DNA from 4 places in the Enterobacter pseudoroggenkampii genome. Region 1 is predicted to be linked to each of the others. Evidence: predicted binding sites of a transcription regulator. Region 1 holds the regulator's gene; each other region holds the start of a gene.

Region 1 (7,844 bases):
CTGAAAGGGCTGCGCGCGCTGTGCGACGAACATCAGGCGCTGCTGGTCTTTGATGAAGTGCAGTGCGGAATGGGACGTACCGGCGATCTGTTCGCGTATATGCACTACGGCGTGACGCCGGATATTCTGACCAGTGCTAAAGCGCTCGGCGGCGGTTTCCCGGTGAGTGCGGTACTGACGACGCAGGAGATCGCCTCCGCGTTCCACGTCGGTTCTCACGGCTCCACCTACGGTGGTAACCCGCTGGCGAGCGCCGTGGCGGGTGCCGCGTTCGACATCATCAACACGCCAGAGGTGTTGAACGGCGTCAGCGCGAAGCGCGAGCTGTTCGTAAAACACCTGCAAAAGATTGACGAGCAGTACGATGTGTTCAGCGAGATCCGCGGGATGGGGTTATTGATTGGTGCCGAGCTGAAGCCGCAGTATAAGGGCCGCGCGCGCGACTTCCTGCACGCCGCCGCTCGCGAAGGGGTGATGGTGCTCAACGCCGGGCCGGACGTGATGCGCTTTGCACCGTCGCTGGTGGTGGAAGACAAAGACATTGAAGACGGGTTAACCCGGTTTGCCGCCGCGGTCGCGAAGATCGTAAAAGGTTAATACGCCGTCCGCTTCAACCTGCGGGTTAGCCAAATCCCGTGATGCGGACGCTGACGCCATGCCACCGACGAAATGGTGTGCATGGTGTTCAGATGCCCCAGTACGCGCTGCAAATGCTGCTCCAGGGTGCTCATTGGCCCGTGGGTTAACGTTTCCGGCGCTTCCAGAATGTTCGAATCTCCCGACTCACCCGGCGAGTCATACTCCAGACGCTGCTGACACCGCTGCAACGCAATTTCACACGACTGCAAATAGCGCTGCGCCAGATCCGGTGTCAGCATCGTGTGCTCGCGCGCCAGCGTGGTCATGGCGTTAATGTGCTCGACGATAAACTGGCTGTGCGTCACCCACAGCTTCATATCTGCCAGATAGTGCGAGTTAAAGCCCGGCTCCTGCATTGCCTGGTTGAGCGAGTTAAACAGGGCGTTGTGCGCCTGGTTGACCTTCATGCGCTGATACGCCAGCGGCGACGGCTGCGGGTCGTCGCTCAGGATCAGGCGAATGGCCTGCTGGTCGGCTTCCAGCGCGTCGTGGGCGTTCTGGCGCAGCAGTCCACTTTGCCACTGCGGCCACAGCCAGACCATGCCGCCAAAGGCAATCAGACAGCCGATCAGGGTATCAATCAGCCTGGCGACAATAAACTGTTCGCCATTGAGCGTGAGCAGCTGCAGGGTATATACCGCCGTCACCGTAAAGCCCACCATCGCCCAGCCGTAGTTTTTGCGGATAATCAGGTAGCTCACCAGCGTAACCGCCAGCATTCCTGCCAGAGTATAGCCTTCCGGCACGTGGAAGTGCAGCGTCACGCCCGCGATGATCAGCCCGGCCATCGTTCCGCCAGCCCGATGCAGAATACGCACCCGCGTGGCGCCATAGCCGTTCTGGGTGACAAACAGCACGGTCATTAAGATCCAGTAGGGTTTCGGCAGATGCAGCGCCATGCCCATCAGGCTGGCGGTACTGAGCATCACGCTAATACGTGCGGCGTTGCGCAGGGCGGACGATTTAAGAGAAAGATAGCTTTTGAGCGCGGGCAATAGCGGCAGCCGTTTCTGCTTATCCGCCATCAGGTCGCGCGGATAGAGCGGGCGCTGCGTGCGCAACACGCGGGCGATACGGCTGAAGTGCCAGGCGGCAAACTGGCCGACCGGGTTATCCGGATGCTGACGAGCGATTTTCTCCAGCGCGCCCAGCTGCTTATCCATGTTAAAGCGCGTCGGGTAGCGGTGATAGAGAATATCATCGGCCAGCACGCGCAGGCGTGCGGACACCGTCTGCGCGTTCCAGCGGATCACCGCTTCGGCGTGACTGCGCTCGACCAGCTTTTGTACCTCCTGCGGGTGGTGCAGGCTCACGGAGATATGCTCCTGCAGATCCAGCCCGACCTGGAAGGTGCGCAGCAGCCGTTTGTACTCGTGGTTCTTGTTGGCGGCGAGCATATGCAGCTGCTGATAGCACTGGCTTATCAGATCCACCACCTTCTGCTGGCGCGTCAGCAGGGGCGGTAAGGATTTTTCCGGATCGGTATGCTGGGTCAGCAGGGTGTATTTGGCTTCGCAGTAATCCGCAAGCTGCACATAGAGCAGGCTCAGGGATTCACGCAGCGGCTGCTCCCGCCACAGCCAGAACCAGAACCAGTTAAACAGGCCGTACCATAATGTCCCCAGGGCGTAGATCAGCAGCGGCTCCCACACCGGCATATTCCCGGCGAGGCTCAGCGTGAAAATGGCCGCAATCAGCGACGCGGGAAGCAAGCGGGCGTGCAGCGAACTGATTTCCGCCGTGACGCCGAGGGTCATCGCCAGCACAGTCAGGATCAGCGGCAGCGGGATATCCCGAGCCAGTAAAAGCTGTACGGCGAGGCTACAGCCCGCAAACAGGCAGCCGCCGATAATCAGGCGTTTGAAAAAGCGCTTATGCGGCGTGTCCAGACCGGCGATGTTGCAGCAGGCAGGCACGAGGGAAAACAGCAGACCTTGCTGAAGATGTCCGAGGATCAGGCCTATAGCCACGGGAAGACACAACACCAGCGTTTGTCGCAGTGCGTAGTTAACTTCCGGGTGATAGATCAGCCTGCGCCACATGGGGAGTAGAGACAAAAACGGCGTGACACCTTGCGATGGCACGCCGTTTAAGCGGAATTAACGCGTTCCGTAAACCACGATGGTTTTACCGTGGGCAGAGATCAGGTTTTGATCTTCCAGCATTTTCAGGATACGACCCACCGTTTCACGAGAGCAACCGACGATCTGACCAATTTCCTGACGGGTAATTTTAATTTGCATGCCGTCCGGGTGGGTCATAGCGTCTGGCTGTTTCGCCAGGTTCAGCAGGGTCTGTGCGATACGGCCAGTCACGTCCAGGAAGGCGAGGTTGCCCACTTTCTCTGAGGTGACCTGCAGACGGCGCGCCATCTGGGAAGAAAGACGCATCAGGATGTCAGGGTTAACCTGAATCAGCTGACGGAACTTCTTGTAAGAAATTTCAGCCACTTCACATGCTGTCTTTGCACGAACCCAGGCGCTACGTTCCTGGCCCTCTTCAAACAGGCCCAGTTCACCGATGAAATCGCCCTGGTTCAGATAAGAAAGGATCATCTCTTTCCCTTCTTCATCTTTGATCAGCACTGCCACCGAGCCTTTAACGATGTAATACAACGTTTCCGCTTTTTCACCCTGGTGAATCAGCGTGCTCTTTGATGGGTACTTATGAATGTGGCAATGAGACAAGAACCATTCGAGAGTCGGGTCTGTTTGCGGTTTGCCAAGCACCATGCGCTGTTATCCTCTGTTATAAGCTGTCACCAGAGTCATCAGATGCATCCGGACTCTGGGGTTGCAATCGAATTCTTACCCATACCCTGGGAAGTCGGCTACCGTAACGTTTCGCAGCCAGTAAAGTTTGATGTCCTCTGCATACATGTGTAACGTCAATGTATTACTGTAGCATCCAGAGTGTTTTAGCATAGCTTTCGCCGCGTGTCTCCTGGTGTCTCGCTTCAGCATGATGCAGGTCGCCTTCCATTGCGAGAAATGTAACGCACGCGTAATCTGTCACCAAAAATGCAACGTTGGAGTTTAAGAATATGCAAGCGCGCGTGAAATGGGTTGAAGGTTTAACGTTCCTGGGCGAGTCCGCGTCAGGACACCAGATTTTGATGGACGGTAACTCCGGCGATAAAGCGCCAAGCCCAATGGAAATGGTGCTGATGGCGGCAGGGGGATGCAGCGCCATTGACGTGGTGTCGATTCTGCAAAAAGGTCGTCATGACGTGACGGATTGTGAGGTTAAACTCACGTCAGAACGTCGCGAAGAGGCGCCACGCCTGTTCACCCATATTAATCTGCACTTTGTGGTCACCGGTAAAGAGTTGAAGGACGCAGCGGTCTCGCGTGCGGTGGATCTGTCTGCGGAGAAGTACTGCTCTGTGGCGTTAATGCTGGAGAAAGCGGTAAAAATCACGCATTCGTATGAAGTGATCGAGGCTTAATTATTGGGGCATCGTGCGTGTTGATGCCCTCACCCTAACCCTCTCCCACAGGGAGAGGGAACATGTTCACGCAATCTGCTTCCCTTCCATCAGTCGCTCCACCAGCGGCGTCATGATGAGCTCCATCGCCAGCCCCATTTTTCCGCCCGGCACGACTAACGTATTCATGTGCGAAATAAACGAGCCCTGCAGCATGGCCAGTAGCCAGGGGTAATCAATGCCTTCGAGATTGCGGAAATGGATCACCACAAAGCTCTCATCCAGAGACGGGATGCTTTTGGCCGCAAACGGGTTGGAGGTATCCACCGTCGGCACGCGCTGGAAGTTGATATGGGTGCGGGAGAACTGCGGCGTCAGGAAGTTGATGTAATCTTCCATGGAGCGCACCACCGAGTCCATCACCGCCTCTCGTGAATGGCCGCGCTCGCTCATGTCGCGCGTCAGCTTCTGGATCCACTCCAGGTTAACGATAGGGACCACGCCGACCAGCAGGTCCACGTGGCGCGCCACGTCGTGTTGAGGGGTGACCACGCCACCGTGCAATCCTTCGTAAAACAGTACGTCGGTGGGTTCCGGCAGCGGTTGCCACGGGGTGAACGTCCCCGGCACCTGATTCCAGGGAACGGCTTCATCATAGGTATGCAGATACTTGCGGGACTGCCCTTTGCCGCTCTGACCGTACTCTATAAAGGTTTGTTCCAGCAGGCCGAAGTCATTGGCTTCCGGGCCGAAATAGCTGATGTGTTTACCCAGATCGCGCGCTTTACGGATGGCCATATCCATCTCCGGACGCGTGTAGCGGTGAAAGCTGTCGCCTTCGACCTCCGCCGCACGAAGATTCAGCTGGGCGAAAATCTTGCGAAAGGCGAGGCTGGTGGTGGTGGTTCCCGCACCACTCGACCCCGTAACGGCAATAACCGGATGTCTGGCAGACATAGCAACTCCCTGACTGAAAAGGGTGGAAGATCAGCCGTGAAACGCGTTGCGGGGCATGATATTGACCGTCTCATGCAGTTCTGACCACACCAGCACCACGTCGCCGCTTTTCAGCTGGCGCTTAACATCGTTGACCTTTTGCTCAAGCGAGCGTTCCTGTTCACCATAATCGGTGCCTTCGCGTAATACAAAGCTTTCAATCAGATTATCGAGTGTTTCGGGAGCCAGATCCTGCCAGGGAATAATCATTTTGCACCGTCCAGATAAGGGGTTAGCCAGTCAGGAATACGCGTCTCAAGCCACATTTTCGGGCGGCGCAGCGTACCGCCGATAAACCCGACGTGGCCGCCGTGCTCGGTCAACTGATAGTGAACGTTGTCGGGCAGGAATTCCTGAGCGGGGATCGAGTGATGATCCATAAACGGGTCATCTTTGGCATGAATGATCAGCGTCGGCTGCGTGATCTTGCTGAGCAGCGGCATGGCGCTGCACTGACGATAATAGTCAATCGCATCGGCGAAGCCGTGGATTTTCGCGGTGATCAGGTCGTCGAACTCGCGAATACGGCGCACCTTTTTCAGCTGACGCAGGCTGACCGGCAGGGTATCCGGGTAGGCTTTCAGCTTACGCGCCGCGTTGGCCTTCAGCAGGTTGAGCAGGTAGCGCTGATAGACGCGGGAAAAGCCTTTATCCATGTGGTAGCTGCACTGCTCCAGCATAAACGGTGCGGAGACAATGACGGCGGCATCCAGCGGGACGGTTTCACCCTCTTTGGCTAGCAGGCAGGCCAGCATATTGCCGCCCAGCGAGTAGCCCACCGCGGCGGTCGGCACGGTGCCAAAGTTGTCCCGCAGCCAGTGTAAAAACCACGTTCCGTCTTCGGTTTCACCCGAGTGATAAATGCGTTTCTGACGATTCGGTTCGCCGCTGCAGCCGCGAAAATGCATCACCACGCCGAGCCAGCCGCGCGCTTTTGCCGCCTCGATTAACCCGTGTGCATATGGGCTGTGCAGGCTGCCTTCCAGACCGTGAAAGACCACCAGACGCGGCTTATGGCGGGCCTGCTCCGGCGCTTCGCTCCAGGCGAGATCCAGAAAATCACCGTCTGGCAGGTCAAGCCGCTGCCAGTGTGGGGTGAACTGAACCTTGCGGCGGATCAGTCGCGGCAGCATGGTCTGCAAATGGCGATTGGCCACGCCGCGCATAGGCACGAACTCAGTGCTGTCTTCGGCCGCAATGTCGAAGTCTGATGGAATGATTTGGGTCATAAGGGCGATGCTGATTCTTGTCAGAAATTTACGGTACTTTCCGAATTGTACCCCGTTTAGCCTGGTTTTCCGAAACATGAACTGATCCCGATCACAAATCTTAACCTTGATTATTACTCTCAGGCTAATGATTCCACTCTACGCTTAATTGATGCCTTTCTCACCAGAGCGCACACTTTACTCAACGTTAAGCAAATCAAAATGATTAGCTGAATCAGGAGGTTAATAATGTTATCTGGGCAAACACCCACCCGGCAATGGAACACGCGACGCAGCGAAAAAGCGCGTCGCCTGGCGTCCGTACCGGTGCAGGGCAAGGTACTGCCAACCGGCGATCTTGTCGCCATGCTGGAAAAATTAATCGCGCCTGGCGACAAGGTCGTTCTGGAAGGTAACAACCAGAAGCAGGCGGATTTCCTTTCCCGCTCGCTGGCCGAAGTGAACCCGCAAATTGTCCACGACCTGCATATGATCATGCCGAGCGTCGGCCGCAGCGAGCATCTGGATATCTTCGAGAAAGGCATCGCCCGCAAGCTGGATTTCTCCTTCTCCGGGACGCAGAGCCTGCGAATCTCCCAGCTGCTGGAAGATGGTCAGCTCGAAATCGGCGCAATTCACACCTACATCGAACTTTACTCACGTCTCTACGTCGACCTGTCGCCCAACGTGGCGCTGATTGCCGGCTTTAAAGCCGACCGCAAAGGCAACCTCTACACCGGGGCGAGCACCGAAGATACCCCGGCGCTGGTGGAAGCCGCCGCGTTCCATGACGGCATCGTCATCGCGCAGGTGAACGAGCTGGTGGATGACGAGTGTGACCTGCCGCGCGTGGATATTCCGGGCTCGTGGATTGACTTCGTGGTGGTTGCAGACAAGCCGTTCTTTATCGAACCGCTGTTCACCCGCGACCCACGCCTCATTAAACAGGAACATATCCTGATGGCGATGATGGCCATCAAAGGCATCTACGCGGAGCACCAGGTGCAGTCCCTGAACCACGGTATCGGCTTTAACACCGCAGCGATCGAGCTGCTGCTGCCCACCTACGGCGAACAGCTCGGCCTGAAGGGCAAAATCTGTAAACACTGGACGCTGAACCCCCATCCGACGCTGATCCCCGCCATCGAAAGCGGTTGGGTGGAGAGCGTGCACTGCTTCGGCGGCGAGCTGGGGATGGAAGAGTACATCCGTGCTCGTCCGGACGTCTTCTTTACCGGTGCCGACGGCTCTATGCGTTCCAACCGTGCCTTCTGCCAGCTGGCAGGTCAGTACGCGGTGGATATGTTTATCGGCTCTACGCTGCAGGTTGACGGCTACGCCAACTCCTCAACCGTGACCCGCGGTCGTCTTTCCGGCTTCGGCGGTGCGCCAAACATGGGCCATGACCCGCACGGTCGCCGCCACGCCACGCCGGCCTGGCTGAACATGATCACCGAGCCGGACCCGATGCAGCGCGGTAAAAAGCTGGTCGTGCAGATGGTCGAAACCTTCCAGGCAGGCGTGAAGCCAACCTTCGTGGAAAAACTCGATGCCGTAGACGTGGCGAAAGCCTC
Region 2 (7,844 bases), on a different contig from region 1:
CGGTGTAAACCGTGGACCATATTGCGAAGCCAGACGTTGCAGGATAGCAACCACTTCACCCGCGCCGAGCGTATCCATGTAACGGAACGGGCCGCCAAGGAACGGCGGGAAACCAATGCCAAATACCGCGCCGATGTCGCCATCGCGCGCGCTCTTGATCACCTGTTCACCAAAGCAGCGCGCCGCTTCATTGAGCATCATCATCACGCAGCGTTCAGCGCACTGAACGGCGGACAGTTTTCCCTGACCGGTGGTCGAAATAAGCCCATAAACCGAAGGGTCGACCTGTTTCTTGCTTTTACGCCCTTTCGCGCCGTAAAGATAGAAACCGCGTTCATTTTTTCTGCCTTTGCGATCGTCCTTCAAAATTGCAGAAACAATGTTTGCAGGCGGGCTAAAACGATCGCCATAAGCCGCCTCCAGTACAGGTATAATTTTAGTGCCGGTGTCTATTCCCACCTCATCCAAAAGTTGGATTGGGCCAACGGGGAAACCAAACTTTACCAGCGCCTCGTCGACATGTTCGATCTTCTCGCCTTCCGTCAGCAGCCGCATGGCTTCATTAATGTAGGGCGCCAGAATGCGGTTGACGTAGAAGCCGGCTTTGTCTGCGACCACGATCGGCGTTTTACCCTGCTTCTTCGCCAGCTTGACTACCGTGGCGATGGTTTGCGGACTGGTGGTTGCGTGTGGAATAACTTCCACCAGCGGCATTTTTTCCACCGGACTAAAGAAGTGCAGCCCGATCACCTGCTCCGGACGCGTGGCTTTCGCCGCGATATCGCCAATCGGTAATGACGACGTATTGGAGGCAAAAATGGTATGCGCGGCGCAATGCTGTTCAACGTCTGCCACCATCTGCTGCTTAAGCGCCAGATCCTCAAACACGGCTTCAATCACCAGATCGCGGTGCGCAAAACCGCTGTAATCCGTTGTGCCGGAGATCATCGCCAGGGTTTTATCACGCTCGCTTGCCTTGATATGGCGGCGCTTGACCTTTTGATCAAGGTTCTGCCAGCTGTACTGCAGCGCGTGGTTGATCCCCTTAGGATTAATGTCTTTGATGCGTACAGGCAATTTGCCTTTGCTGGCGGTAACAAAAGCGATACCGCCGCCCATGAGTCCTCCACCCAGTACGCCAATGGCACGCAGCGGCGCAGGCGATGCCTCGCTGCCCGGGTCTTTTTTCACGTCCGTGCTGGCGAAGAAGATGCTGCGCAGCGCCTGTGACTGCGGCGTCATCGCCAGTTCGCCAAAGGCTTTGGCCTCCGCGGCATAGCCGCTACTGCTGCCCTGCGACAGCCCGGTTTCGATCACGTCCAGGATCCGCTTTGCCGCCGGATAATTGCCTTTGGTCTTTTGTTCGGTCTTTTTGCCCACCATGTTGAACAGGAGCGTTCTGCCCAGTGGCCCTGCCAGCACGCGCTCGCGAACCGGCAGAGGACGTCTTGCCTGACGCCCTTTCAGCGCAAGCTCAACGGCGGCCTCCAACAAAATGGACTGCGGCACGACGTCATCGACCAGACCGGCCTTCAGCGCCTGACGAGCTCGCAGCTGTTTACCGGTTAAGATCATCTCCAGCGCCGTGCTGACGCCCACCAGGCGCGGCAGTCGTTGCGTTCCGCCGGAGCCTGGCAGCAAGCCCAGCTGCACTTCCGGCAGACCCAGAATGGTTTTCGGATCGTCGGTACATATACGGCTGTGGCACGCCAGCGCAAGCTCCAGCCCGCCGCCCAGACAGGCACCGTGGATCGCGGCGATAACCGGGATCGGCAGGCCGTTTATCTCCGCCATGACCTGCTGGCCCTGACGCGCCAGCTCTTCGGCTTCCAGCGCGCTTTGCGCCCGGGCGATCATGTTGATATCCGCCCCGGCTATAAAGTTGTCGGGTTTGGCAGAGATAAACACCAGGCCGCGAATGGCTTTGTTCTCGCGGATCTGCTTTAGCATCGCGCGCACCTGAACACCAAATTCGGCCTTCAGGGTATTCATCTTTTCATCCGGCACATCAATAGTGATAACGGCCACGTTATCGAGGCGAACCGTCAGATTAAATGCAGATGGCATATCCATTATTCAGCCTCCAGAACCATTGCTGCACCAAGGCCGCCCGCCGCACAGGCGGTAACAAGGCCAAACCCGCCGCCACGGCGACGAAGTTCATGTAATGTTTGCGTGATCATTCGCGCGCCGGTGGCAGCAAACGGATGACCATAAGCGATAGAGCCGCCCAGCACGTTGAATTTGCTCTGATCCACTTCACCCGTGGCATGGGCGCGGCCCAGCACATCGCGGGCGAAACGCTCGCTTGCCAGCAGCTGGACGTTGGCCAGGGTTTGCGCGGCAAACGCTTCGTGCATATCAATCAGGGTTAAATCGGCCAGCGTCAGCCCCGCGCGATCCAGCGCCAGCGGCGTGGACCACGCCGGACCTAACAGCATGTCCTGCCAGACATCAATGGCGGTGAAGGCATAGCTGCGTAAATAGCCCAGGGGAGTAATGCCCAGCTCCTTCGCACGGGATTCGGTCATCAGGATCACGGCGGCGGCCCCGTCCGTCAGCGGCGTACTGTTCGCCGCCGTCACCGTGCCGTGCTTGCGATCAAACGCCGGGCGCAGTTTGGCGTAATCTGCCAGCGTCGAGGTGCCGCGAATATTGTTATCTTCCGCAAGCGGTTCGCGATAGGGTGGAATGTAGGCGGTCATGACCTCGTCGGTCAGCTTGCCTTCCGACCAGGCTTTTGCCGCAAGCTGATGCGAGCGATGCGCCAGCGCATCCTGCTGTTCACGGGTAATGCCGTAGGTTTTCGCCATCTGCTCGGCGGTATCGCCCATGCGCAGACCGGTGGAATATTCCGCTACGGCAGGTGGCACGGGCATCAGATCGCGCAGACGTAAACGCGAGAAGAGTTTGAGTTTCTGACCCGTCGTACGGGCTTTGTTAGCATCGACCAGGATACGCGCCAGCTTTTTACTGACCCCAATCGGCAGTACCGAAGAGGAGTCCGCCCCGCCCGCAATCCCGGCGCGGATAGTCCCCGCCATCAGGCTTTCGGCGACGTTCGCCACGGCCTGGAAACTGGTCGCACAGGCGCGACTGACGCTGTAGGCATCGGTGTGCACGTTCATCCCGGTACCAAGGACGATTTCCCGCGCAATGTTGGGGGCTTCAGGCATCTGCACAACCTGGCCGAAAACCAGCTGTTCGATGACCTCAGGCGGAATTTCGCTGCGAGCCAGCATCTCCCCCACTACCATTTTCCCCAGGTCGACGGCCGGTATGCCATGAAACGCCGTTGCCTGACGCGCAAATGGCGTGCGCAATCCACTGACTATGGCAATGCGATCGCCCTGACGGGTAATAAGCGGTAATGCCTGACTCATAACACTCCCCTGTAAAAAATTTTTGCAAACTCAAAGTGGTCTGACCTGATAATAGTCTTAACCATTTTTTTACATTCAGCCAATCGGGGAAACGAAAAAGTGCGAGCTAAAACACAGAGAAGAAAAAGAAAATGCCCCTGCATGGCAGGGGCATTTGTGCGGTATGTTGCCGGGTGCGCAAGGTAAAAGCAAAACGGTAACCCGTAGGTTACCGTTTTTAATGTTTGCGCCCTCTCCCGTGGGAGAGGGTCGGGGTGAGGGCATCAGGCCGCAGAAATTAACGCAGACCCAGCTGGAAAATCAGCGTTTCTGCTTCGCAGGCGAAGACAAAGTCGATGTCCAGCTTCACGCCGCCTTCCACTTCGGTAAAGGTAGACTTGATTTCACAAGGATCGGATTCAACGTCACGCGCACGCTTGCTCAGCGCAGTAAGGGTCTCTTCCGCTTCGGCACGGTTGGTGAATACGCGGCTGTAAGAGGCGGTGCAATCGGTGTTGTCCATGATGGTTCCAACATCCATACAGCAGCAAACCGGGGTTTCATCAGCACTGCATTTACTCATAGCTCAATTTCCTCTGTATTCGCGCAGCGCGCGAGATAAACACGATGCTGCTATTTTACGCCCCGGCGCGGGCTCTCTCCAGCCGTTAATGGCGCAAAATCGGATAAGTGACCAATATCACACTAAAAAATGATCTAAAACAAAAACCACCCTTTTGGGTGAGTCTCGATGGTCACAATTTTGCCAACCAGATCTCGTTTCACGAAACATGTTTGAAAATATTAATAAACAAACTTGCAACATTCCGGCTGGTCAGACCTATACTCTGGCCACTGGTCTGATTTGTCTGTCATACCTCAGACCCTACACTTCGCGCTCCTGTTACGGTATGTAACAATTATTGAATAAAAATAACTCAATGAGGTTATGGTCATGAGCCAGAAAACCCTGTTCAACAAGACTGCGCTGGCAGTCGCAGTGGCACTCGTCTCCACTTCCGCATGGTCAGCGGGCTTTCAGTTAAACGAATTTTCTTCCTCTGGCCTTGGCCGCGCATATTCCGGGGAAGGCGCTATTGCTGATGATGCAGGTAACGCGAGTCGTAACCCTGCATTGATCATGATGTTTGATCGTCCGACCTTCTCTGCTGGTGCGGTTTATATCGATCCTGATGTAAACATTTCCGGTAAGTCGCCTTATACGGGTGCGAGTCTTAAAGCGGACAATATTGCCCCAACAGCATGGATCCCTAACCTGCACTTCGTTGCGCCTATCAATGAACAGTTTGGCTGGGGTGCATCCGTAACGTCTAACTACGGCCTTGCTACCGAGTTCAATAACAACTACCCGGCAGGTGAATACGGCGGTAAAACAGACCTTACCACGCTGAACCTCAACCTGAGCGGTGCGTATCGCCTGAACGATAACTGGAGTTTTGGCCTGGGCTTTGATGCCGTCTACGCCGATGCCAAAATCGAACGTTATTCCGGGGAACAGACTGCTCGCCTGCCAAAAAACAGCAATAAAATTGCCAGCCTTGAAGGTGATGAGTGGGGCTATGGCTGGAACGCCGGTATCCTGTACGAACTGGATAAAAACAACCGCTGGGGTCTGACCTATCGTTCCGAAGTGAAAATTGACTTCGACGGCGATTACAAGAGCGGCATCCTGAAGCCTGTGAACAACCTGGTTCCCGGTGCAGGTACCACCATTCCTTGGGGAACGTCAAACCAGACCGTTCCAGGTTCACTGTCGCTGCATTTGCCAGAAATGTGGGAAGTGTCCGGTTACAACCGCGTTGCACCACAATGGGCTATTCACTATAGCCTGGCCTATACCAGCTGGAGCCAGTTCCAGGAGCTGAAAGCGACCGGAACCAATGGTCAAACGCTGTTCTATAAGGACGAAAGCTTCCACGACGCCTATCGTATTGCGCTGGGTACCACCTACTACTACGATAAAAACTGGACTTTCCGCTCCGGTATCGCATTTGACGACAGCCCGGTTCCGGCAGACAAGCGTTCTATTTCGATTCCGGATCAGGACCGCTTCTGGTTAAGTGCAGGCGCGACATATGCGTTCAACGAGAATGCATCCATCGATGCGGGCGTTTCTTATATGCACGGTCAGAAAGTGACGTTCCAGGAAGGCCCTTACGAGTTTACCTCTGAAGGTAAAGCCTGGCTGTTCGGTACGAACTTCAACTACGCGTTCTAATCGTACTGGAATCAAAAAAGGTGAGCATTGCTCACCTTTTTTATTTACTGTGAATCGATATCTTTTAGTTCGTTTTCGATAGCCTTCGCGTTTGGATTCTCTTCCGGCTTCAGCTTACCGCCGTTGGCGATAAAGTCATGATTCTGGAAGTACGCTTCACGCACCATAATGTACGGGTCAGAAGACTGGCGCAGCAGACCATCAGAGTCGAGCAGTTGCGCACGGGTTTCAATCCCTTCCACCGTCCATTTACCCACAGAAAGCGGCCAGGTCAGCCACGACAGAACCGGATACAGCGTATCGACCATATCGCCGCCGTCATCACGCACGGTGAAGCTGCCATAGAACGGCAGATGAACGTAAGGGCCGTAACCGACGCCATAATGCCCCAGCGTACTACCAAAACGGTGCGGCTGTTCACGCTGCAGTTTCGGGTTCGCCATACCTGCGACATCAATAAAGCCGCCCATCCCCAGAATGGAGTTCAGGAAGAAGCGAGTAAAGTGCACCATCCCCTGATACGGATCGCCCTGCAGGAAATAGTTCACCATTACCGCAGGCTCTTCGAGGTTGCTGGTAAAGTTACTTAATCCGTTACGCGCGGGCTGTGGAACATAATCGCGCCATGCTACTGCCACCGGGCGAACCACATACGGGTCCAGCACGTTGTAGTTGAAGCTATACATTGAGCGGTTAAATCCTTCGAGAGGATCGGAGCGTCCCGTTTGCTCACCGGAGCTGGCGCAGCCCACAAGCATAGTCGCGCCCAGCGCAAGCGCCGACAGCCGAAGTTTCATAAATATCTCCCTGTTCAGTATGGCTATCGTTGATTGCCATCCGTAACGGAGCCGTTGACGCTCCGTCTGTAAACGTGCAAGCGATTGTAACAGCACGTTTACCGATGTCTATGAGCACAATTACGGGCAGTAACCACCGTGACTCTGATCTCAGCATAGCCTGGCTTTTGGAATTCGTTTCGCTGGCAATTTTATAATGTCTTTTGAAAGAGATGTATCACCTTTGTTGCCATTGCCGCTAATTTAAGAGCATCCCCACAGGCATTCCGATAAAAGCCGCTACGCTTAACAAAAAGATCAACCTCCGGGAGCAAATATGAAAGACGTGGGCGAAGAAAAAATTGGCGAGAACAGTGAGGAACTTGAAATTGAAAGCGAGGAGAAAGCGCGGGGCGAGAAGATAGAAATTGATGAAGATCGCCTCCCCTCCCGCGCGATGGCCATCCACGAACATATCCGCCAGGACGGTGAAAAGGAGATGGAGCGCGACGCGATGGCCCTCTTCTGGTCAGCCATCGCTGCCGGACTCTCAATGGGCGCATCTCTGCTTGCGAAAGGGATATTTCATGTGCAGCTGGAGGGTGTACCCGGCGGATTTTTACTCGAGAATCTCGGCTATACCTTCGGCTTTATTATTGTCATCATGGCCCGACAGCAGTTGTTTACCGAGAACACGGTAACCGCCGTTCTGCCGGTGATGCAAAACCCCACCCTCGGCAACTTCGGTTTATTGATGCGTCTGTGGAGCGTCGTCCTGCTGGGTAATATCATCGGCACGGGCATCGCGGCCTGGGCGTTCGAATATATGCCGATCTTTGATGAACCCACCCGGGACGCGTTTGTGAAAATCGGCATGGATGTGATGAAAAACACGCCGGTGGAGATGTTCTCGAATGCCATCATCTCCGGCTGGATCATTGCCACAATGGTCTGGATGTTTCCTTCAGCAGGAAGCGCCAAAATTGTGGTGATTATATTGATGACCTGGCTGATTGCACTGGCTGATACCACACATATTGTGGTCGGTACCGTTGAAATACTGTATCTGGTCTTCAACGGTACGCTTCACTGGAGCGATTTTTTCTGGCCGTTCGCCCTTCCGACGCTGGCGGGTAACATCTGCGGCGGAACGTTTATCTTCGCGCTGTTAAGCCATGCTCAAATCCGTAACGACATGTCGAACAAACGCAAAGCCGAGCTTAAGGCACGGGAAAATGATGATAAATCGACAAAAAAACCGACCTGAATGGTGACTCTTTGAGCAGTCAGGCGGCGATGCGCTTAACGCACAGTGTAAATAAGGCTATACTCGTGCCGCCTCGTCCCCTTAGTTAAATGGATATAACGAGCCCCTCCTAAGGGCTAGTTGCAGGTTCGATTCCTGCAGGGGACACTTTGACCTCCACGCTTTTTCAAGCACATTCACCTGTCCACCGCCAGAATTCA
Region 3 (7,844 bases), on a different contig from region 1:
AACAGAATGATGATGGCGACATAGTTTTGAATAAACGACTCGTGCGTGCCGTGTTTCGCCTTGCCGCCGGGTCGGGCAATCAGGTTTTTGGCTTTACTCACCGCGCCGTTAATGCCTTTTTCCAGATAGCAGAACTCGCCAATCAGCGCGCCGAGCAGGGTGGCCAGCACCATCACCGGCAGGTTGGCGCATTTGACCACCAACAGAATACCGATCCCTAACGATGCCAGGCCGAATATCGAGGGCATGGAGGTGCGAATCCGCTCCGGCAACCGCTGGCTCAGCACGGCGCCGAGTACGCCGCCCAGCAATACGGCTCCTGCGTTGATAAATGGCCCGATAACCAAAGTTAACTCCTGTTATTTAATCATTGATATTGCATTATTATGGCACGTCAGGCCTGCTCGAGCCTTAGCTTTGGGTGGTTTCGTGCATACTGATTCCTTCTTGCACCTCAAAATAAAAGGTGACATTATTGCGCGAATTTTCTCCTCCCTGTCTCACCGCTCGGTGAGGGTAACTGCGCCTATGAAAACCATGAAAATTGCCGTCAGCCGCGAGCTGGTCTCCACCGTGTCTACGCACCGCGAAAAGGTGACGCTTGACAGCACTGATTTTACCGATGTGGCGGCCGTCGTCATCACAACAGCTGAAAGTCGCAGCGGCATTCTTGCACTGCTGAAACGTACGGGCTTTCAGCTACCGGTGTTTATTTTCTCGCAGGAGGCAACGGACGTACCTGACGGTGCCACCGCGGTCATCTCGGGTAAAGCTCAGGAGTTTCTGGAACTGGAAACTGCTGCCAGCCGTTATGAAGAGAATTTGCTGCCGCCGTTTTTCGACACCTTGAGTCAGTATGTGGAGATGGGCAACAGCACTTTCGCCTGCCCGGGACACCAGCACGGCGCCTTTTTCAAAAAACACCCGGCAGGGCGGCAGTTCTATGATTTCTTCGGTGAGAACGTGTTTCGCGCCGACATGTGCAATGCCGACGTGAAGCTGGGCGATCTGCTGATCCACGAAGGGTCCGCCAAGCACGCGCAAAAGTTCGCGGCGAAAGTGTTCAACGCGGATAAAACCTACTTCGTGCTGAACGGAACGTCGGCGGCCAACAAGGTAGTGACCAACGCGCTGCTCACCCGCGGCGACCTGGTGCTGTTCGACCGCAACAACCATAAATCTAACCACCACGGGGCGCTGATCCAGGCGGGTGCCACGCCGGTTTATCTGGAGGCTGCACGTAACCCGTTTGGCTTTATTGGCGGGATTGACGAGCACTGCTTTGACGACGCGTATCTGCGGGACCTGATCCGCGAGGCGGCGCCGGAGAAAGCCGACGAGGCGCGTCCGTTCCGCCTGGCGATCATTCAGCTCGGCACCTACGATGGGACGATCTACAACGCCCGTCAGGTGATCGACAAGATCGGCCATCTCTGCGACTACATCCTCTTTGACTCCGCCTGGGTGGGCTACGAGCAATTTATTCCGATGATGGCGGCAACGTCCCCGCTGTTGCTGGAGCTGAACGAGAACGATCCGGGCATTTTTGTGACCCAGTCGGTGCACAAACAGCAGGCCGGGTTCTCACAAACGTCGCAGATCCATAAAAAGGATAACCACATCCGCGGTCAGGCGCGTTTCTGCCCGCACAAGCGGCTGAACAACGCCTTTATGCTGCATGCCTCCACCAGCCCGTTTTACCCGCTGTTCGCCGCGCTGGATGTGAATGCCAAGATCCACGAAGGGGAAAGCGGGCGCAGGCTGTGGGCCGAGTGCGTTGAGCTGGGGATTGAGGCGCGCAAGGCGATCATTGCCAACTGTCATATGATCAAACCGTTTATCCCACCGGTGGTGGCGGGGCGGCCGTGGCAGGATCATCCGACGCACGCCATTGCCAGCGAGCTGCGCTTCTTCAGCTTTGAGCCGGGGGCCAAATGGCACGGGTTTGAGGGCTATGCTCACGAGCAGTACTTTGTCGACCCATGCAAGCTGCTGCTGACCACGCCGGGTATCGATGCCGAAACCGGGGAGTACACCGATTTCGGGATCCCGGCGACGATTCTGGCGCACTACCTGCGCGAAAACGGCATCGTGCCGGAGAAATGCGACCTCAACTCGATCCTGTTCCTGCTGACGCCTGCCGAAAGCAGCGAGAAGCTGGCGCAGCTGGTGGCGATGCTGGGGCAGTTTGAACAGCATATTGAAGACGATACGCCGCTGGCGGACGTGCTGCCGACGATCTTCCAGAAATACCCGGTGCGCTACCGGGATTATACCCTCCGCCAGCTGTGCCAGGAGATGCACGATCTCTACGTCAGCTTTGACGTGAAGGATTTGCAGAAGGCGATGTTCCGCAAGGAGAGCCTGCCTGAGGTGGTGATGAACCCGCAGGATGCCAATCAGGCGTATATTCGCGGAGACGTGGAGCTGGTTCGCATACGGGATGCCGAAGGACGGATTGCTGCCGAAGGGGCGCTGCCCTATCCGCCGGGCGTGCTGTGCGTGGTGCCGGGTGAAGTCTGGGGCGGGGCGGTACAGCGTTACTTCCTGGCGCTGGAGGAGGGGATCAACCTGCTGCCGGGCTTCTCGCCGGAGCTGCAGGGGGTTTACAGCGAGAAGGATGCCGACGGGATCAAGCGGCTGTATGGGTATGTGTTGAGATAGTGCGGGCTGCAGCCCTCACCCTAACCCTCTCCCACAGGGAGAGGGAACCTTTCATCAAACCGCACTACGCTTGTACATCCTCCTCGGATGCCCAATCTTGCCGTACAGCATCTCCACCGTCAGAAAACCTGCCTCCACGCAGTGTTCCAGATAGCGCCGGGTGGTGGTTTTGCTTAATCCCGTTTCGCTCACCACCTCATCCACGGTAAAGCAGTGGGTTGCCTTGTCGTTAAACAGTGACTGCACCCGCGCCAGCGTATTCTCCTCAATACCCTTGCTGCCGTTGTCCTGGCGGTAGTTTTTCGCCTGTAGCTGATACAGCGAATCCACGTTCTGCTGGTCGACAATCTTCCAGACCCGCTGCTGTTCGGCAAACTGCACAAACCGCTCCAGCGACTGGCTGAGCCGCTTCCAGGAGACGGGTTTGAGGATGTAGTCGAACGCGCCGTTGCGGATCGCCTGGCTGCAGGTATCCATATCGCTGGCGGCGGTAATAAAAATCACCGAGCAGTTGGCACGGGCCAGCATGGGGTTATTGATCAGCGAGATCCCTTTGCCGTCTGGCAGATAGTTATCCAGCAGCACCAGCTGCGGCTGTTTGTTTGCAAGCTCTGCCTGGGCCGCAGCCAGCGACGAGGCAATGCCCACCAGCCTCAGTCGCGGATGTTTGCTTATCAGCTCCGCGTGCAGTTGCGCCAGCTCGTTCTCGTCTTCAACAATCAGTACGTCGATAAGTTCATGTTGCATAGTCGGTGTCTTCCAGTTGCCGGGCGGTTCCCGTGGCCGGGATAAACAAGGAGAAAATGGCGCCGCGCGGGGTATTATCGGCAACTTCTATCGCGCCGCCAGCCTGTGTGACATAGCTTTCGATCAGATACAGGCCAATCCCATGATCGCCGCGTGTTTTGGTGGTGATGCCGCGTTCAAAGATCCGGTCACGGATCTCCGGTGTAATGCCAACGCCCTGGTCGGCCACTTCAATAATCAGCTCCTGTTCGCTGAGTTTTATCAGCACTTCTACCGGCGCATGGGGAAGCGGCGATCGCTGTGTCGCTTCGATGGCGTTATCCAGCAGGTTGCCAATAATCGAAATCAGCTCTTGCTCCCCTAACGGCAGGAACGGCCTGTCCAGCCGACATGCCGGGTCGAAACTCAGTTCGACGCCTTTCTCCCGCGCGCGGGCGGCTTTCCCCAGCAGCAGGCCGCACAGGGTCGGGGAGCTGAAGCGCGAAGAGATAAAGTCCAGCAGCTCCTGGGCATGCTCCGACTGCGCCTGAATGTAGCCAATGGCTTCCTCATAGCGGCCCATATGCAGCAGGCCGGAGAGCGTGGTCATTCGGTTTAACTGCTCATGGCGCATAATACGCAGGTTATCGACATAGCGTTTTACCTGGCTGAGCTGGGCGCTCAGCGAGTCGATTTCGTTGCGATCGCGGAAGGTGATCACCCACCCCTGCAGCGACCCCTCAAGCATGATGTGCACCCGGCTGGCAATTACCGTGAGATCGTTAAAACGGCAAATCTCGTCATGGGTATCTTTCGCCAGCATCGTCTGCGTGTCGAAGAACGGGACCGGATCGATAACCTGGCTTATCAGCTGCCCGCGCAGCTCACGGGCCGGCTGGCTCAGACCCAGCAGCTTGCGCGCCGCCTGGTTGATCACTTCAATCCGCCGCCGATCGTCAATGGCAATCACCCCTTCATAAATAGACTCCATTAGCGCCTTCTGCTGGCGCACCAGCAGCCCGATTTCTCGCGGCTCAAGAGAGAAGATCTGCTTCTTGATGCTGCGGGTAAAGAACCAGGAGAAGATAAAGAGAGCGATCAGCAGCAGCACGGCGGCAATCAGGATATTGACCACCTTACTGACGGTAATGGTGTCCAGGTAGCTGGTGAGATAGCCGACCGAAACAATGCCGACCACCTGTCCGGCAGCGTTGAAGATGGGGGCCTTACTGCGCAGCGAAATACCCAACCCGCCTTTGCGAATGGTGGTGGTGCTTTTACCCTGCAATACGGCTTCGTTGTCTCCGCCAACCAGGGTTGTGCCCACTCTGTCGGCAAAGACGGAGTGAAAAAGATGCTGACCCTTATTATCACCAATCACAATAAAGCTGGCGTCACTGTGCGCAGAAATCTTCTGCATAAAATCATGGATGGCGCTGATATTTTTTTGTTCAACTTCATTACGCAATGTCGGAATAAGCGCAATTTCTTCAGCCTGTATTTTGGCTCGCGTACTCATTTCCTGATATAGCTGTTTTCCGACGTCGGCATAATAATATCCGCCCAGTAACGCAAAAAGTACTGAGAAAAAGGCAACCAGCGAAATAAACAACTTGATCTGGAAAGAGACTTTCATAACTATCACGCAAGGTAGCAGCAAAGATCGCCAATATATCATCTTTTTTCACGCGGACGCCCGCTTTGCCGAAAACTTGTGATCCCTTGCACAGCGGGCGCTGTAAAAGCGTTATCCTAAAGTCTGCCGTGCCTCTGGCTGCATGAACAAATGTTATTTGTTTGTTCGATTCGGAAAAGAAACCATAAAAACCACGCTAATAAATAAGGTATAAATCACATTAAATAAAAGAAACCATTAAAACCATAGCTGCCATTAAAACTTCGCTTTTAATATGCCATTCCTCACATAAAGTAAGCCTTTGTGACTCTAAGCTGAACGCACAAAATAACCAAGGGGCTTATTATGAGCACAACTGACGATTCTTTCTCTGTTACCCACGACCCGATTGAAATTCAGCGACCTTCGCTCAAAGAGCGTTGGTGGCATATTATGGATACCTGGAAAATTGGGATTATTCCTCTGCCGCTGTTCGTTCTGGCGGGCGCACTGATCGCGATTGATTGCCTGGGCGGAAAACTGCCGAGCGATATCGTGGTGATGGTGGCAACGCTGGCCTTCTTCGGCTTTGCCTGCGGCGAGTTTGGCAAACGCCTGCCGATTGTCGGCAAGCTCGGCGCGGCGGCGATTTGCGCCACCTTTATTCCTTCCGCGCTGGTCTACTATGGCCTGCTGCCGGACGTGGTGGTCGAGTCCACCACCAAGTTCTACAAATCCACCAACATTCTCTATCTCTATATCTGCTGCATTATTGTCGGCAGCATCATGAGCATGAACCGCACGGTGCTGATTCAGGGCTTCCTTCGCATCTTCTTCCCGATGCTGTGCGGCGAAATCGTCGGCATGCTGGTGGGGATGGGCGTCGGCCTGGCGCTGGGTCTTGAGCCGTTCCAGATCTTCTTCTTTATCATTCTGCCTATTATGGCGGGCGGCGTCGGGGAAGGGGCGATCCCGCTTTCCATCGGCTATGCCACCTTACTGCACATGGACCAGGGCGTGGCGCTCGGCCGCGTGCTGCCGATGGTGATGCTCGGTGGTCTGACGGCGATCATTATCTCCGGCTGCCTGAACCAGCTCGGTAAACGTTTCCCGCACCTGACCGGTGAAGGCCAGCTGATGCCTAACCGCGCCAATGCCGATACCACCGTCTCTCAGCCTGCGTTCTCCGGCAAAGCGGATGTGACCACTATCGCCTCCGGCGCGCTGCTGGCGGTGCTGCTCTACATGCTGGGCATGCTCGGCCACAAGCTGATTGGCCTGCCTGCTCCGGTCGGCATGCTGTTTATGGCGGTGCTGGTGAAGCTCTGCAACGGCGCTTCTCCACGCCTGCTGGAAGGTTCTCAGGTGGTGTACAAATTCTTCCAGACTTCTGTGACCTACCCGATCCTCTTCGCCGTTGGCGTGGCCATCACCCCATGGCATGAACTGGTGGCGGCGTTCACCGTCAGCAACCTGCTGGTGATTGTCAGCACCGTTTCTGCACTGGTCGCCACCGGCTTCTTCGTCGGCAAAAAGATTGGTATGCACCCGATTGATGTCGCCATCGTCTCCTGCTGCCAGAGCGGCCAGGGCGGTACCGGCGACGTGGCGATCCTGACCGCAGGCAACCGCATGAGCCTGATGCCGTTCGCCCAGATTGCTACCCGTATCGGCGGGGCGATTAACGTCTCTGTCTCACTGCTGATTCTGGGCAACTTCCTCGTTTAAGTTTTCAGGAAAGAACAATGAAACTCGCAAGCTTTTTATACCAGGGAAAACGCAGCTACGGCATCGTCCAGGCCGACGGCGTGATTGATTTAGGCCGCCGTCTGGGCGACCGCTACAGCGACCTCAAGGCGCTGCTGCAGGGCAACGGGCTGGCACAGGCCACCCGCTACCTGAACGATGCCGTGGACGTGCCGATGAGCGCCATCACCTTCTTACCGGTGATTGAGCAGCCGGAAAAAATCCTCTGCGTGGGCATGAACTACGCCGACAAGCGCAAGGAGTTTGACCAGCACAACCCGGCCCCAACGCTGTTTGTCCGCTTCCCGGATTCACAGACCGGCCACAACGAGCCGGTGCTGAAGCCGCGCCACTCCAGCGAATTCGACTACGAAGGCGAGCTGGCGGTGATCATCGGTAAAGGCGGAGAGAACATCAGCCGCGAAGACGCCCTGCGCCACGTGGCGGGCTACAGCTGCTACATGGACGGCTCCGCCCGCGACTGGCAGCACACCTGGTTTACCGCCGGTAAAAACTGGCGTCAGACCGGCGCGTTCGGCCCGTGGATGGCAACGGCGGACGAGATCCCGGATCCGCATCAGCTGGCGATCCGCACCTGGCTGAACGGCCGCATGGTGCAGGAAGACAACACCAGCAGCATGATCCACAAGGTTGCGGAGCTGATTGAGTACATCAGCACCTTTACCCGCTTAAGCCCAGGCGACGTGATCATCACCGGATCCCCGGGCGGGGTGGGTAAAAAGCGTAACCCGCCGCTGTTTATGAAAGAGGGCGACCGCATTGAGGTGGAGATCGAGCATATCGGTCATCTGAGCAACGTGATCGTGGAAGCGCCAGCCGTCGGGCTTGCGGCGGCACACTGAGTAAGGCGGCATGAACAGTCAACCCATCGATTTTCGCCACACCCTCGTGGCGAAGCATCCGGAACGCTTAAGCCAGATCCGTTACCTGCTGGCAGACAGCGGCCTTGGCCTGGACAACGACATCACGCTGTTTGTCGAAGCCTGGTCAGGCCCGCAGCTGGTGGGTTGCGCAGGGCTTGCCGCCAACGTCATCAAGTGCGTGGCGGTCAACGAGCAGCTTCGCGGCGAGA
Region 4 (7,844 bases), on a different contig from region 1:
TTTGCGTCTTGCGTCTTTGCACCTTTAAGATCAGGGGCTCCTCATGAGTGCGTTAAATAAAAAAAGTTTTCTCACTTACCTGAAAGAAGGCGGTATTTACGTTGTTCTTTTAGTACTGCTGGCCATCATTATTTTCCAGGACCCTACGTTCTTAAGCCTGCTGAACCTGAGTAACATTCTGACCCAGTCCTCCGTGCGTATTATCATTGCGCTGGGCGTGGCGGGCCTGATCGTGACCCAGGGGACGGACCTTTCTGCCGGTCGTCAGGTGGGTCTGGCGGCGGTTATCGCGGCAACCCTGCTGCAGTCGATGGAAAACGCCAACAAGGTCTTCCCGGAAATGGCCACTATGCCGATTTTCGTGGTGATCCTGATTGTCTGCGCCATCGGTGCGGTGATTGGTCTGATCAACGGTATTATCATCGCCTACCTGAACGTGACGCCATTTATCACCACCCTGGGTACGATGATCATCGTTTACGGTATCAACTCCCTGTATTACGACTTTGTCGGTGCTTCACCCATCTCGGGCTTTGACAGCGGCTTCTCGACCTTTACGCAAGGGTTTATTGCGCTGGGCAGCTTCCGCCTGTCGTATATCACCTTCTATGCGCTGATTGCGGTCGCCTTCGTCTGGATCCTGTGGAACAAAACGCGCTTTGGCAAAAACATCTTCGCCATCGGCGGTAACCCGGAAGCGGCGAAAGTGTCTGGCGTAAACGTTGCCCTGAACCTGCTCATTATCTATGCCCTGTCCGGCGTGTTCTATGCCTTCGGCGGGATGCTGGAAGCGGGCCGTATCGGCTCTGCAACCAACAACCTTGGCTTCATGTACGAGCTGGATGCGATCGCAGCCTGTGTGGTGGGCGGCGTCTCCTTCAGCGGCGGTGTGGGTACCGTACTGGGCGTGGTGACCGGTGTGATCATCTTCACCGTCATCAACTACGGGTTGACCTATATCGGCGTGAACCCGTACTGGCAGTACATCATCAAAGGCGCCATCATTATCTTCGCGGTTGCGCTGGATTCACTGAAGTACGCGCGTAAGAAGTAACCGTCTCTCGCGATACCCGGCCCGCTCACCGAGCGGGCTTTTTTTATGCCTTATGCCAGCTGTGACTCTTCTCGGGTCACAATGCGTTCAAACCAGTCCAGTTCAGAGAGCTTGCAGGCGATCCACTGTTCGGAAAAGGCGTCGCCCAGGGTGTCGGTGAGGTACTGACAGCGGGCAAAAGTCTCAATCGCCTCCTGCTGAAACAGCGGCAGTTCAGGTTGATCGTGCTGCGGTTCGGGCAACTCCTCCTCGTCGATATTTTCCAGCCCGTATAGCATGCCGGTCAGGATAGTAGCAGCCACCAGATACGGATTGGCGTCAGCCCCGGCCAGCCGGTACTCGATACGACGGTTGTGGTCATCCGAGCAGGGAATACGCAAGGCGGCGGAGCGGGTGTTATAGCCCCAGGAGTTAAATACGGGTTCCGTCAGGTTTTTACGCAGGCGACGAAACGCGTTGACGCCCGGCGCAAGAATGGCGATAGAGGCGGGCATCAGCGCCAGCTGGCCCGCGATGCACAAACGCACCATGCTGTTCAGCGCGTTAACCGGGGAAGCAAAGACGTTTTCGCCGCGGCTGTCGTTGAGGCTGAAATGGAAGTGCAAGCCGCTGCCGGAAAGTTCGCTGAAGGGCTTGGCCATAAAGTTGGCCTGCAGGCCGTGCTTTTCGGCAACGTATCGGGTCAGGCGACGCAGCGCCAGCACGTTATCGCAGACCTCAACGACGCGATGGCTGTGCTTCAGGTTTAATTCGTACTGACCGGACTCGGCCTCCGCTACGACCCCTGACAGCGGGATGTGCTGCAGGTGCGCCAGCTGCTCCAGCTCGTCAAACAGCGCGGCATGCGCCGACGAGGTATCCATATGAAAACAGCCCTGATTTTGCGGATCCCGATCGTCATGTCCCGTCAGATAGAACTCGATTTCCGGGGCAATCACCGGGAAAAGGCCGTGCCGGTGGAAGCGGGCCAGTACGTTCTGCAGTATCACGCGCGGCTCAAGCGGGCAGGGACTATCGTCGCTGTCTTTCATCGTCAGCAGGATCTGCGCGTTGTGCTGCGGATCTTGTGGACAGGGACGCAGGGAGCCGGCGACCGGAACGCACAGCCGGTCCGGTTCATCATAAAGCGGGGCGGCGATTTTTCCCTTCTGATCCATCGAGTAGACCGAAAGGGGAAAGTAACAGCCTTTTTCCAGACTCAGCATGCTCTCCACCGACAGACGCTTGCCACGCATCGTACCGTTGATATCGTTCAGGTAAACGTCTACATGTTTCGTCTGCGGGTAACGTTCCAGGTAATCGGCTACTTCCACTGAAATGTTGTGCTGCAGGGCGTCAATTTTTTCATCAAGCCAGAGACCGGAATTGAGTGCGCCAGGAAGTGATAAACCGGGAAGGTTAAAATACGGACGGAGACTTTTGAGGAAAAACGCATTCATTATCGAGTTCATAGTCATTCTTCAATGAAGCCGTAGCGGCAGTGAACTCAGCTTAAAAGAGCCGACGTAAAGGGGAGATAAAAAGCGTCAGGCCCGGCGTAAAGAAAGTATAAAGGCGGTGCTGTTATTTCTCTTTTTTCTGCATATCGAGCAGCTGCTCGGGCGTGACGGCCGGGTAACCCTGCGCGTCTTCCGGCACTTCATGCATCGCCGGAATCGGCACCAGCGGGCCTAAAAAGCGCGGTTCGCGTTTGAAGATATACAGATCGGCCAGGGCACCAAAGCGGGCACCGAACTCGCGGACGCGCACGCTCAGCATATCTTTTGGCGACGGCACCGCATAGCACTGTGCCTGAATGCCCATGTGCAGCGCGATAAACAGCGCGCGTTCGCAGTGGAAGCGTTGGGTGATGATGATGAAGTCGTTGGTGTCGAAGACTTTGCGCGTGCGCACGATGGAGTCCAGGGTGCGGAACCCGGCGTAGTCGAGCACGATATCGGCAGGATCCACGCCCGCGGCAATCAGGTCCTTACGCATCGTCACCGGTTCATTGTAGCTTTGCAGGGCGTTATCCCCGCTCAGCAGCAGGTAGTTCACCTTGCCGCTGTTGTAGGCGTTCAGCGCGCCCTGAATGCGGTAACGGTAATACTGGTTGATGACGCCGGTGCGGTAATACTTGGCGGTGCCGAGCACCACGCCAACCTGACGATAGGGCAGGTCCTGCAGGTCGTCAAAGATGTAGGGGGCGGTTTTCCAGCTCATCCAGCGGTCGAGACCGAGCACGATCAACAGCAGTATGCCGACCAGGACAGACAGGCTGTAAAAAACGCGCTTTAACATGCAGATGGCTCGTGCGTGGATGAAATTTAACTCAGGCTACTTTACCCGCCTGGTTAGCGCAAGAAACAGCGACTCAACTGAGGGGTTTTTCAGCAAACTGGCGGGCATTTCTGCCCGCCGGAAGGATCACGCCAGCAGTACGCGGTCAATTGTCGTACAGCCTAATGCTTTGAGCGTTGCGGCAGTGGCATCCCACTGGATCAGCGGCGCATCGGCAATCTCGGCCAGAATGGCGCGCTGAATGTCCGGATAGTCATAGCCGTTCAGGCTCAGCAGGTTAAGTGCGCCCTGCAGCGGCGGCAGCGTTGGGTTAAACGCGGCGTTTTCCGCATAGCTGCCGGTGAAAATTCGGCCATCGCGGCACTGCAGCGCCACGCCGCTCGGGGACTTGCTGTACGGCGTGTGGCTCTTGTTGGCGGCGGTAATCGCCGCCTGGCTCAGGTCATCGCCGGACAGGGCGAAACCGTGGTTCTGATCGTCCATCAGCAGGGTTTTGATCTCCAGATCTTTCGGGCCAAACGCGTCAGGCAGATAATCCCCCAGCGTGTGCGGCGCGCGGCCTGGCAGATTGATGCGCAGCTGCAGCCCGCTGTTCAGCTCGTTCATAAACTGACGGCAGTGGCCGCACGGAGTGTAGTTAACGGTAATGGCGCTCAGGGCTTTTTCACCGCGCAGCCAGGCGTGGCTGATGGCGCTCTGCTCGGCGTGAACGGTCTGCTGCATGGTTGCGCCCAGGAACTCCATGTTGCCGCCGAAGTACCAGGTGCCGCTGACGCCGCGCGCAATGGCCCCGACGTTGAAGTGGGAGAGATCGGCCCGCGCGCAGGCGGCAGCCAGAGGAAGCAGTGCGAAAGCCAGCGCGTCTTCGTCCAGTCCCGTTGCCTGTTTCAGCATCGTGACCTGCTCCGCGGTCAGCAGGGCGGGGAAGTGCGCATCTGCCAGAACGGGAGCAAGGGCTGACTGCAAATTCTCTGCAAGCTGGGCGAAAGCAGCTTGAAAACGTGGGTGCATGGCGTTTGCCTCATAAAGGTTAATGGATCGGTAGTTTACGGAGCCGTCAGGGCTTTATATGTGATCCACTTCTCATTATGTATGCAACTTATGAAATCAAAATGAAATTTGCGCGACGCATCGCAAATTTTAGCCCATCACTGCCAGAATAAGCGGGAAAATGAACGGGGCCAGCAGAGAGGTAATAATCCCGCAGATCACCAGCGCCAGGGAGCTAAACGCTCCTTCCTGATAATCCAGCTCCGCGCAGCGGGCCGTGCCCAGCGCGTGCGAGGCGGTGCCCATCGACAGCCCCCGTGCCGCTTTAGTATGAATACGCATCGCGTTCAGCAGGGTGTGGCCAAACACCGCGCCGAGAATACCGACGAAAATGACGCACATCGCGCTGATGGCCGGAATACCGCCGAGGCTGCCCCCAACCGCCATCGCGATAGGCGTGGTCACCGATTTTGGCAGAATAGAGGCGGCAATTTGCGGCGAGGCCCCCATCAACAGCGCCACCGACGTACCGGTAATCATCGCCACCAGGCTGCCGACAAAACAGATGGTAATGATGGATTTCCAGCGGGCGCGGATCTGGTGCAGCTGCTCGTATAAAGGAAAGGCGAGCGCCACGACGGCGGGCTGCAGCAGGTCGTTTAAGATTTTGCTGCCGGCAAAGTAGCGTTCGTAAGGAATGCCGGTGAGCAGCAGGAACGGGATAATCACCACCATTGCCACCAGCAGCGGGTTCAGCAACGGCATTTTGAAACGTGCGGCAAGCTTGCGCGCGGCGAAGAACACTGCCAGGGTGAGCGGCAGGGACCACCAGATATTGGCCATCATTTTTTTGTTTTCTCCCCAATCACGTTACGTTCGCCATGCACCAGATGTGAACTCCAGCTCACCACCAGGAAAACCACCAGCGTACTGACCGCGCAGGAGACCACGATCGGGCCGAACTGGGCCTTGAGCAAATCAAAATACTGCATGACCCCGACGCCGATAGGTACGAAAAGCAGCGCCATATAGCGAATGAGGACGAAGCAGCCGGGGTTGACCCATTTTGCGGGCAGGATTTGCAGCGCCAGCAAAACGAAGAGGATCAGCATGCCGATAATGCTGCCGGGGATGGTGATGGGCAGCAGCGACGCGATGAAAATCCCGGCATACAGACAGGCGTAAATCAGGACGAATGCGCGCAGATATTGCCAGATAATGTTCAATGATTTGCTCATGGTGATAGTCCTTGCTGAAACGCATTCATCATACAATTAAACCTAAAAATGTGCCATGGATCACATCATGAATTTTGAGCATACCAGACATTCCGGAATGGAACGTCCGGTATCACCTTACCGGTGCAGGCTACAGTTTAGAGGAAAGGGATTGCGCTGGCGAAACGGCGTGCCAGAGAAGGCATCAGCGTCAGGCGGTCAGTTTATCGAGAAAAGAAAACAGCACCTGGTTCATTTCGCAATAATCATGCGAGCGGAGTTTTTCTGCCGTTTCGACAAAACGGAATTCACCCGCGCGGCGGAGGTCACACTGCGAATGCTCAATCAGCAACTCTACCAGCTCCGGCGTTAGCTCCATATGGCACTGGAAACCGTAAACCCGTTCGCTGTATTGCACAATCTGGCGGGGACAGCCCTCGCTGTAAGCCAGAACCTTAGCCTGCGGCGTCAACCCTGGCATGTCGTTATGCCAGTGACCGACGTTCAGCACGCTGCCAAAGTCCTCAAACAGCGGGTTCGCCTTGCCTGCATCTGTGAGCCTGATGGGGAATTTGCCGATCTCTTTTTCCGGGCTATGACAAAACGCTGCGCCCAGCGCTTCGCCGATAAGCTGCGAGCCCAGACAAACGCCAATCACCGTTTTACCCGCCTCTATCGCGCGGCTGATGAGCGTCTTTTCCGCCTGCGCATCAAACCAGGGGCATTCCTCACGCGTGGTGGCGGGTGACTGCGGGCCTCCCATGATGATGAGCAAGTCTGTGTGCCCTGGCGTTTCGGGTACAGGATCGCCCTGATACACTCTGGTGTAGCTCAGACTGCAGCCGCGACTTTTCCCCCAGATTTCATAGGCGCCTGGCGCCTCGAAATGTTCATGAATAATAAAATGGATGTGCATTGCGTCTCTCTCTGGTTACATGTACAAGCAGCATCATAAGAGGAAGGGGGGAATGTGAAATGCCAACCGTTATCGATAAAACGCCAATTCACGACGATGCTATCGGATGGTCAAGAGGGGCGATTCGCTATACGCGCGGCGAAGTCGATCCGCCTCACCAGCATTCGCAGGGACAACTTTTGTTTGCCATCAAAGGGGTCATGCTGGTCGAAACCGGCAGCAAACGCTGGGTCATACCGCCACAGCGCGCGCTGTGGATCCCTCCCTTTCAGGAGCATACCTACAGCGTGTTATCCACAACGGAGCTGCGCGCGGTCTGGTTTAGCCCGGCGCTGATAGCGCAATGCGAGCCTTTTAAACGGAAAGACGAGGTTCATGTGATTATGGCCACAGCGTTGTTCAAAGAGCTGATTGCCGGGCTGTTCAGCGCGGAATACCGGCCAGCCAGTCAGCGCAGCATGGCCGTTTTGCTGCTCGATATCCTCAGTGAAGCTCAGCAAATCTCGGCCGAATTACCGATGCCCGTGGATGAGCGCTTACATCGCATTGCCTGTGACATCATTGCCAACAATCTCTGGGATCTTTCTCTGGAAAGGCTGGCGGAACGGGCCGCGATGTCTGAACGCACGTTTTCACGCGCGTTTATCAACGATACCGGCTTTAGCTTCCGGGCCTGGCGACAGCGTGCCAGGATTTGTGCCTCGCTGGACCTGCTCGCCAACGGATACCCGGTTAAGCAGGTGGCCTGGATGCTGGGCTTTTCCGGCCCGGCGGCATTTGCGGCGGCGTTTCGCGCCATTGTTGGGGCAACGCCGGGTGACTTTCTGCCTGAACAGAAGCGCTTCCCAGCGATATAGAGAGCGGCTACTATAGCGCGTCTTTTTTCACAGGTACTGCTATGCGTGTTTTACTGGCCCCAATGGAAGGCGTGCTCGACTCCCTCGTGCGCGAGCTTCTGACCGAGGTGAACGATTACGATCTCTGCGTGACGGAGTTTCTGCGCGTGGTCGATATGCTGTTGCCGGTAAAAGCCTTCTTCCGACTGTGTCCCGAGCTGCACAACCAGAGCCGGACCTCTTCCGGCACGCTGGTGCGTATTCAGCTGCTTGGCCAGTATCCGGAATGGCTGGCGGAAAACGCTGCCCGTGCGGTTGAGCTGGGCTCTTACGGGGTGGATCTCAACTGCGGCTGCCCGTCTAAGCTGGTCAACGGCAGCGGCGGCGGGGCGACCTTGCTGAAGGATCCTGAGCTGATTTATCGCGGCGCGAAAGCCATGCGCGAGGCCGTGCCGTCGCATTTGCCGGTGACGGTTAAGGTGCGCCTGGGGTGGGACAGCGACGCGCGGCAGTTTGAAATCGCCGATGCGGTGCAGCAGGCCGGGGCCACC

The links. Region 1 encodes CRP, which controls carbon source genes, mostly activating them, when cyclic AMP is high. Its sites were predicted from a motif close to ATGTGANNNNNNTCACAT; they were not measured.
Region 2: the regulator CRP is predicted to act here: its motif matches at 4,051-4,068, upstream of OTG14_RS12125 (YfcZ/YiiS family protein).
Region 3: the regulator CRP is predicted to act here: its motif matches at 5,230-5,247, upstream of OTG14_RS18925 (2-hydroxycarboxylate transporter family protein).
Region 4: the regulator CRP is predicted to act here: its motif matches at 5,611-5,628, upstream of OTG14_RS11305 (CidA/LrgA family protein).

What each region holds. Positions count from the first base shown of each region.
Region 1 is NZ_JAPMLV010000007.1:136,139-143,982, forward strand. It holds gene argD (bifunctional acetylornithine/succinyldiaminopimelate transaminase) at 1-597, shown strand, start outside; gene OTG14_RS21140 (YccS/YhfK family putative transporter) at 594-2,681, opposite strand; gene crp (cAMP-activated global transcriptional regulator CRP) at 2,739-3,371, opposite strand; gene OTG14_RS21150 (OsmC family protein) at 3,683-4,087, shown strand; gene OTG14_RS21155 (phosphoribulokinase) at 4,154-5,023, opposite strand; gene OTG14_RS21160 (YheU family protein) at 5,054-5,272, opposite strand; gene OTG14_RS21165 (hydrolase) at 5,269-6,291, opposite strand; gene mdcA (malonate decarboxylase subunit alpha) at 6,520-7,844, shown strand, end outside.
Region 2 is NZ_JAPMLV010000001.1:2,485,113-2,492,956, forward strand. It holds gene fadJ (fatty acid oxidation complex subunit alpha FadJ) at 1-2,073, opposite strand, end outside; gene fadI (acetyl-CoA C-acyltransferase FadI) at 2,073-3,383, opposite strand; gene OTG14_RS12125 (YfcZ/YiiS family protein) at 3,661-3,945, opposite strand; gene fadL (long-chain fatty acid transporter FadL) at 4,318-5,601, shown strand; gene mlaA (phospholipid-binding lipoprotein MlaA) at 5,646-6,398, opposite strand; gene OTG14_RS12140 (formate/nitrite transporter family protein) at 6,715-7,644, shown strand; tRNA gene OTG14_RS12145 (tRNA-Arg) at 7,720-7,791, shown strand; gene OTG14_RS12150 (VasL domain-containing protein) at 7,842-7,844, opposite strand, start outside.
Region 3 is NZ_JAPMLV010000005.1:124,099-131,942, reverse strand. It holds gene OTG14_RS18945 (DUF554 domain-containing protein) at 1-347, opposite strand, end outside; gene OTG14_RS18940 (ornithine decarboxylase) at 529-2,664, shown strand; gene OTG14_RS18935 (response regulator) at 2,719-3,411, opposite strand; gene OTG14_RS18930 (ATP-binding protein) at 3,401-5,026, opposite strand; gene OTG14_RS18925 (2-hydroxycarboxylate transporter family protein) at 5,372-6,733, shown strand; gene OTG14_RS18920 (fumarylacetoacetate hydrolase family protein) at 6,751-7,614, shown strand; gene citC ([citrate (pro-3S)-lyase] ligase) at 7,625-7,844, shown strand, end outside.
Region 4 is NZ_JAPMLV010000001.1:2,310,801-2,318,644, reverse strand. It holds gene mglA (galactose/methyl galactoside ABC transporter ATP-binding protein MglA) at 1-28, shown strand, start outside; gene mglC (galactose/methyl galactoside ABC transporter permease MglC) at 44-1,054, shown strand; gene OTG14_RS11325 (glutamine synthetase family protein) at 1,105-2,493, opposite strand; gene sanA (outer membrane permeability protein SanA) at 2,618-3,334, opposite strand; gene cdd (cytidine deaminase) at 3,461-4,345, opposite strand; gene OTG14_RS11310 (CidB/LrgB family autolysis modulator) at 4,475-5,170, opposite strand; gene OTG14_RS11305 (CidA/LrgA family protein) at 5,167-5,562, opposite strand; gene OTG14_RS11300 (type 1 glutamine amidotransferase) at 5,753-6,457, opposite strand; gene OTG14_RS11295 (AraC family transcriptional regulator) at 6,517-7,314, shown strand; gene dusC (tRNA dihydrouridine(16) synthase DusC) at 7,356-7,844, shown strand, end outside.